2 regions of the Mesorhizobium sp. M7A.F.Ca.MR.148.00.0.0 genome follow, and region 1 is predicted to be linked to the other one. Evidence: predicted binding sites of a transcription regulator. Region 1 holds the regulator's gene; the other holds the start of a gene.
What was found. The regulator HrcA, encoded in region 1, represses chaperone genes, less so after heat shock. The targets are predictions, from matches to a motif close to GTTAGCACTCNCNNNNNGNGAGTGCTAAC.
Positions count from the first base shown of each region.

Region 2: a site for HrcA is predicted at 1,152-1,180, ahead of EOB49_RS32635 (co-chaperone GroES). Genes of this name have one in related genera too.

Region 1 covers NZ_RZTB01000107.1:2,406-6,275, reverse strand. Annotated here, with positions in the region: gene EOB49_RS26940 (sorbosone dehydrogenase family protein) at 1-1,088, opposite strand, end outside; gene EOB49_RS26935 (hypothetical protein) at 1,186-1,383, opposite strand; gene hrcA (heat-inducible transcriptional repressor HrcA) at 1,408-2,490, opposite strand; gene rph (ribonuclease PH) at 2,689-3,405, shown strand; gene EOB49_RS26920 (VOC family protein) at 3,670-3,870, shown strand, end outside.
Region 2 covers NZ_RZTB01000203.1:106-3,975, forward strand. Annotated here, with positions in the region: partial or broken gene groEL (chaperonin GroEL) at 1-724, opposite strand, end outside; gene EOB49_RS32635 (co-chaperone GroES) at 758-1,096, opposite strand; gene EOB49_RS32640 (hypothetical protein) at 1,347-1,595, shown strand; gene EOB49_RS32645 (DUF1488 domain-containing protein) at 1,592-1,858, shown strand; gene EOB49_RS32650 (hypothetical protein) at 1,887-2,078, opposite strand; gene EOB49_RS32655 (hypothetical protein) at 2,084-2,287, opposite strand; gene EOB49_RS32660 (LacI family DNA-binding transcriptional regulator) at 2,974-3,870, shown strand, end outside.

The sequences.
Region 1 (3,870 bases):
GCCGGAAAGCTCTTCCCTTCGTAGAAGGCGATGTTGAGCGGAGCCGAATGCGCCTGCATCAGCACATCGGGAACGGTCGTTTTGCCGGCAAGATCGGGGCGCTCACCCTTGTGGCGCGGATCCTCATTGTCGCCGATATAGTACCAGGGCCAGCCATAGAAGGCGCCCTCCTTGACCACGGTTGCGTATTCGGGCGGCACATTGTCGCCAAGCGCATCGCGTTCGTTGACGACGCACCACAGCGCGCCGGTCGCCGGCTGCACGGTCATGCCCGAGCAGTTGCGCAGGCCGGTGGCAAGGATGCGGCCGTTCTTGCCATCGGGATCGAAGGCCAGCACGTCGGCGCGGCCATCTTCGGGTCCCCAGGCTGCACCCAGCGGCTGCGATTTCGCCCAGGCATCGAGTCCGCCTTTCGGCTCCTGGCCCATGTCCTCGGCGACATTCGATCCCGAGCCGACCGACAGATAAAGCGTCTTGCCGTCCGGCGAGAAGGCGATGTCGCGGGTCCAGTGATGATTGGCCGGGATGTTGTCGACGATGGTTTCCGGATCGCCGGAGGCCTTCAGGTCGCCATTGCGGTAGGCAAAGCGCACGATGCTGTCGCTGTTGGCGACATAGACCCATTGCGGGTCAGCATCCGGCGGATAGAAGGCAATGCCATAGGGCCGGTTGAGATTGCCGGCAAAGATGCCGTCCTGTGCCGGCCTCGCCCTGCCTTCGGCGAGGCGATAGATGCGGACCTGATTGGCTTTGCTGTCGGCGACGAACAGGTCGCCATTCGGCGCGACGCGCACGACACGTGGATTGTCGATGCCCGATGCAACCAGCTCGGCCGAGAATCCCGGCGGCAGTTGCAGCTTCGCATCTGCCGGCATGTCCGCAACGCCGGCGCTGTTCGAGGTCGACCGAGTGGCATCGGGCTTGGGCAGATCATCCGGTCTGATCAGGCGGCGTGTGCCCGGCTTGTCGGCTCGCCAGTCACCGAAGGCGTCCGCGCCTTTCAGCACCGGCTCGTCCGCCTGCTGGGCGAATGAAGCGGTCGAGAGAAACAGTGCGGCGGAAAGTGCGGGGCCGGCAAAACGCATCATTCGGTCCTCCAATGTTTGGCGTGAAAATAGGAACGACCGGTTTCGTCGATCGTTCCACGGCACACGATGAGGTGAAGGAAGCTCCCGGTTTCCCGTTTCAGGTCCCGGCGGCGTAGAAATCGTCATCGAGGCGTTTTTCCAACTCGACGAGATCGGCCGGCAGCGGCAGGCCCATGGCGCGCATTTCCTGCAGTTTTTCGCGCAACTGCTCCTGGATCTCGTGCTGGTCTTCCGGCTGGTTGACCATCTCCTCCAGCAGGAGGCTGATCCGGGCCTTGAATTCTTCGAGCGCCATCATCGTCTCCTTGCTTGGATCAGCTCAACGCAGCATGCGTGAAATCAGCTGCGCCGTATAGTCGACCATTGGGACGATGCGCGCGTAGTTCAGCCGGGTCGGGCCGATGACGCCGAGCGCGCCGACGACGCGGGCATCCTTGTCGCGATAAGGCGCCACCACCAGCGACGAGCCCGACAGCGAAAACAGCTTGTTTTCCGAGCCGATGAAGATGCGCACGCCCGAGCCTTCCTCGGCGAGGTCGAGCAACTGGATAAGCCCGTCCTGCGTCTCCATGTCCTCGAACAGATGGCGCAGCAGTTCGATGTCGGCCTGGGCGGTGACGTTTTCGAGCAGATTGGCGCGCCCGCGCACGATAAGCCGTGCCGGCAGGCCGCTATCGGCGCCGGCCCACACCGCCAGCCCCTTCTCGACCAGGTCCTGCGACAGCGTGTCGAGCGCGGCCCTGGTTTCTTCCTTGATGCGGGCGATCTCGATCCGCGCCTCGGCCAGCGTGCGGCCGCGTATATGGGCGTTGAGGAAATTCGAGGCCTCGTGCAGTTGCGAGACGGTGATGCCGGCGGGCAGCTCGACGACGCGGTTTTCGACGTCGCCATTCTGCGACACCAGCACCGCCAGCGCCTTGGTCGGTTCGAGCTGGATGAATTCGATGTGCTTCAGCGCCACCTCGTTCTTGGCGGCCAGCACCAGGCCGGCGCCGCGCGACATGCCCGACAGCATCTGGCTGGCCTCGGTCAGCATGTGTTCCAGCGTCGCGCCCGAGCCGGACGCCCGAACCTGTGCCTCGATGGCGCGGCGCTCCTCGTCGGAAAGATCGCCAAGCTCCATGAAGGCATCGACGAAGAAACGCAGGCCGGCCTGCGTCGGCAGCCGGCCGGCCGAAATGTGCGGCGCGTAGATCAGGCCGAGATGCTCGAGGTCGCTCATGACGTTGCGGATGGTGGCCGGGGACAGCGAAGACGGCAGGATGCGCGACAGGCTGCGCGAGCCCACGGGTTCGCCGTCCTTGAGATAGGAATCGACGATGCGCCGAAAGATGTCGCGCGAACGCATGTCGAGCGACTGGAGCGCGGGCGACTGCGAAGCGGGATCGACTGCCTTGGTCATACGGCCAAAAACCTCCGGCCCAAGGATACAGACTTACACTGCACCCGCGCAACCCGGTGTCTGTGTGAGATCACCGGGTGTCTTTGTGGGATCACCCGGTGTCTGTGTCAGATCGTCAGGCCATTTTCCTTTGCGCCACGCGTCCCATGCGGTTACAAGCCGGCCAAGATTCCGAAAAATGACAAGAAAGCAGCCTGAATGCGCCCTTCCAAACGCCAATTCGACGAAATGCGTGCCATCTCCTTCGAGCGCGGCGTCTCCAAGCATGCCGAAGGCTCATGCCTGGTGAAGTTCGGCGACACGCATGTCCTGTGCACGGCCAGCCTCGAGGAAAAAGTGCCGGGCTGGATGCGCAATTCCGGCAAGGGCTGGGTGACGGCGGAATACGGCATGCTGCCGCGCTCGACCGGCGAGCGCATGCGCCGCGAGGCTTCGGCCGGCAAGCAGGGCGGCCGCACGCTGGAAATCCAGCGGCTGATCGGCCGCTCCCTGCGCGCCGTGGTCGACCTGCAGGCGCTGGGCGAGCAGCAGATCACCGTCGACTGCGACGTCATCCAGGCCGATGGCGGCACCCGCACCGCCTCGATCACCGGCGGCTGGGTGGCGCTGTATGACTGCCTGCGCTGGATGGAAGCGCGCCAGATGGCCAGCGTCGCCAAGGTGCTGAAGGACCATGTCGCGGCGATCTCCTGCGGCATCCATGACGGCCAGCCGGTCATCGACCTCGATTACATCGAGGATTCCGCGGCCGGCACCGACGCCAATTTCGTCATGACCGGCAAGGGTGGCATCGTCGAGATCCAGGGCACCGCCGAGGGCGAGCCTTTCTCCGAGGAGCAGTTCGCGGACTTGATGGGCCTGGCCAAGAAAGGCATCCAGAGGTTGGTGAGTCTGCAGCAGATGGCGGTGGCTTAGTTTTTCGATGTCGAGTTTGAGCGCCCCCCTCTGGCCTGCCGGCCATCTCCCCCTCAAGGGGGGAGATCGGATGTCATTTCGGCTTTCGCTAACCTCCGGCTTTGCAGGGTGCGCGACAATGCAGAAGCTGCCAATCTCCCCACCTGAGGGGGGTGAGGCGTGGTCCGCGAAGCGGACGGAAAGCCAATTGCTTGGCTTTCCGAACAACGAACGCCCAGAGCGGCAGCGAAGGGCCGGGGCCGGCAGGCCAGAGGGGGGCGCCTCGTGACGCCCTCCGCGATCCTGGAATCGGCCCTCTACGTCACAGACCTGACCGCCGCGGAAACGTTCTACACCGACATCCTCGGCCTCAATCTCCTAGGCAAGGTCGACGGCCGCCACCTCTTCTTCCGCTGCGGGCCGGGCGTGCTGCTCGTCTTCAACGCCGAGGCGACGAAAGTGCCGCCGGCGCCTGACGCCAGGCTG
Region 2 (3,870 bases), on a different contig from region 1:
GCACCACCGCTTCAAGGATCGGCAGCATCGCCTGCAGATTGCCGAGCTTCTTCTCGTGGATGAGGATGTAGGGCTCTTCCAACTCGACGCGCATCTTGTCGGCATTGGTGACGAAATAGGGCGAGAGATAGCCGCGGTCGAACTGCATGCCTTCGACGACGTCGAGTTCGGTCTCGGCGGTCTTGGCTTCCTCGACGGTGATGACGCCGTCATTGCCGACCTTGTCCATCGCCTTGGCGATCATCTCGCCGACGCTGGCATCGCCATTGGCGGCGATGGTGCCGACCTGTGCGATCTCGGCCGACGACTTGACCTTCTTGGCGCGCGCCTGGATTTCCTTGACCACGGCGGAAACCGCCTGGTCGATGCCGCGCTTCAAATCCATGGGGTTCATGCCGGCGGCGACCAGCTTGGCGCCTTCGCGCAGGATCGAGGCGGCCAGCACCGTGGCGGTGGTGGTGCCGTCACCGGCGAGGTCGTTGGTCTTCGAGGCCACTTCGCGCACCATCTGGGCGCCCATGTTCTCGAACTTGTCGGCAAGCTCGATTTCCTTGGCAACGGTGACGCCGTCCTTGGTGATGCGCGGCGCGCCATAGGCCTTGTCGATGATGACGTTGCGGCCCTTGGGGCCGAGCGTGACCTTCACCGCATTGGTGAGGATCTCGACGCCGCGCAGCATGCGGTCGCGCGCGTCGGTGGAGAATTTGATTTCCTTGGCAGACATGATTTTTATCCAGTTCGTTCGGAGAAAATGAGGTCAGGCAGCTTTCTTGGCGGCCACGGTCTTGTCGGTTGCGGCCGTCTCGCTCTTGTCGATGACGCCCATGATGTCGGCTTCCTTCATGATCAGAAGGTCCTCGCCGTCGATCTTGACCTCGGTGCCCGACCATTTGCCGAACAGGATGAAGTCGCCGGCCCTGACGTCGAGCGGAACAAGCGTGCCGTTTTCGTCGCGTGCGCCAGGGCCGACGGCGATGACTTCGCCCTCCTGCGGCTTTTCCTTGGCAGTGTCGGGAATGATGATCCCGCCCTTGGATTTGATATCGCCTTCGGCGCGACGAATGACGACGCGGTCGTGGAGTGGCCGAAATTTCATGGGAACTTTCTTTCTGGGGCCGGCACAGGCGGCCACGCCCCTCCTCTATAGACGCGTTGGCACTCGATAGATAGGAGTGCCAAAAATTATTCGCGGGCCAAATTAAATATTCAAAAGTATTATTTCAGCTGGCCGTTTCGTGATATCCGCAGAATGTCAAATAATTCAAAAGATTGAATTTTGCCGATCGAGTGCCTATTTATCGGACAAGTTCACTTTCACGATTTCAGGCACAAGGGAGATTTCTTCGATGGCCGAAGGCAATCAGACGATCATGGAAAAAGCTGAAGCCCGCTTTGTCGACAAGCAGAAGAAGACAGCGGAGAAAAACAAGGCGACCGCCGAATATATGTCCGAGGCAAGAGCCAGGGAGATCAAGACGGCAAGGCTGAGGGAGCTTCGGCTGGCCAAGGAAGAGGCCGATCGTGTCGCCGAGGCCCTCAATCCTACGCCGAAGAAGAAGCGGGCGACCAAGAAAGCCACGGAGGCCAAGACATGAGCCTCACCTTCCCCAACCGCAGCCGCAGCTATGACGAAGCGGGCCAGCGCATTCGTTTCGTCGGCCATGACGGCATGTTCCAGATCTCATTTTCCGTCGCTGCCGACGCCATGGCCAAGATGCGGCCGGGCACTGCTGCCGATGAAGCCGGTTATCTCCAGACATTCGACACCGAGAGCAGCGCCATCCGCGAGGTGGCGTCGAAGGCCTACGACCGCACCCGCAAGAGCATGTATGTGCTGACGGCGGCCGATTTCGGCTGAAATGGCGGCGAGTTGGCGCTGACCGCGATCAGGTCTTGCGCTCGGCCCTTTCGCGGCGTTTGACGTCGCGGACATTCATCTGCACGACCATGTCCTCGGCCTCGCGCGGCCCCATCCCGACCATCACCTTTTGCCGGACAACCGCAGGCTGGCCGGTGAAGACATCGATGATGCTCCAACTCTGGGGAAGCTCCATGCGCACCGTGTAGCGGTTGGCCATGCCGGTCAGCCTTGCATCGTGAAAAACACGGCGCCCAGGATCAGCACCGTCCAGGCGACGACCGACAGTTTCAGCACCATGCCGCCATGCGCGGCCAGAAGCTTCCGCAGGTGCGGCACACCTGCCGGCGAGACCGGTGCCGCAGCCAAGGCGACAGGGGTCTTGAGGCCAAGTTTTCCAAAAACGGGCAGCAGCGACGGTTCACGCACGAAAGGCCTCGAATGTCAGGAAAAAGCGAAGCAACAACGCTCGCCTCCCTTCCATAGCACTCTTTTCGCGAGCGCCTGCATGCCAAATTCAAGACAGGACTGCTTTGACGGCCGGTCCGTACTGCCTTCGCAACACACAATCTATTCGCGGGAACTGACTGCGCTCGGGGCAGATTGGGACGCGAAATTTTGGAGGCCTCGCCTCGGGATCGAACCGAGGCTTCAGAGATTTGCCGTCTCCAGCGTAGCCGCTCCGCCACGAGGCCATGGCTGTCGAAGTAGCGGCCAAATATTTACCGAAAGGTTAATCCCGAGGGATTGTTCAGAATTTTCGGCATCGAGTTTCAGAGCGTTCGTCAGCCAACCTTGCCGGGCCTCGCTTCCGGCGCAGAGTTGCGATCCTTCACACCCCAAGCGGCAGCCCCGCCCCGTGTCGACCGAGGGCCTCCAGCACTGCGATTGACGTTTCTCCCCTACGCGCTTCCGAGGCTGCTTTTACCCCGCGTTGCATTTCGGAGGAGAGGAGCGGAGGCCAACCAACTTTTCCCCTTGAACAGCGATTCGATCTGGCTTAGCTTCATCTGAGAAAAGGTTTTCTCAAGCAATCGTCGTTGGGCTCGACCACCTGCCGGGCCTCATCCGGCTCGGTAAGAGAAAACCTTTTCCCAACCAAGGATCTCGGCGCAATGCCATCGGACGATCTGCCTGTTCCGGTCTTTTCCAAGCCAGTCACCTTGCGTGACGTGGCCGCCCAGGCCGGAGTCAGCGTCGCCACCGCATCCAAGGCACTCAATGGCCAGGGCCGGATGACAGCCGAGACGCGCGAACGCATTCGCGAGACCGCCCGGCGGCTTGGCTTCCGGCCCAACAGCCTGGCGCAGAGCCTGCTCAGGAGGCGCAGCTTCACCGTCGGCCTGCTCACCAACGATACCTATGGCCGCTTCTCGCTGCCGCTGATGTCGGGCATTTCGGACGCGCTGGTCGACAATGGCGTCTCGGTGTTCCTGTGCAATGTCGAGGAGGATCCGCGGCTGGGCCAGATGCATGTCGACGCCATGCTCGACAAGCGCGTTGACGGCATCATCGCCACCGGCAAGCGCATCGATCGCCATCTGCCCGTCGACCTCTCCAATCTGCGCGTCCCGGTGATCTATGCCTTCACGCAGCCAGATCCCGACGCCGTCGCCTTCGTCTCGGACGATGTTGGCGGCGCCCGGCTGGCCGTCGAGCATTTCTGCCGGCTGGGCCGCAAGCGCATCGCCCATGTCACCGGGCCGGCGAGCTTTGCCGTGGTGCACGCGCGCGTCCAGGCTTACCGCGACGTGCTCGTCGAAAACGGCCTGACGGTCAGCGAGCCGCTGCTCGGCTCCTGGTCGGAAGCCTGGGGTCACCAGGCGGTTGCGCAACTGTTCGACGGCAAAAGCGAAAGGCCGGACGCGGTCTTCTGCGGCAACGACCAGATCGCGCGCGGCGTCATCGATGCGCTGCGCGAACGCGGCCTCGACGTCCCCAGTGATGTCGGCGTCATCGGTTTCGACAATTGGGAGATCGTGGCCGAGGCGACGCGCCCGCCGCTGACCTCT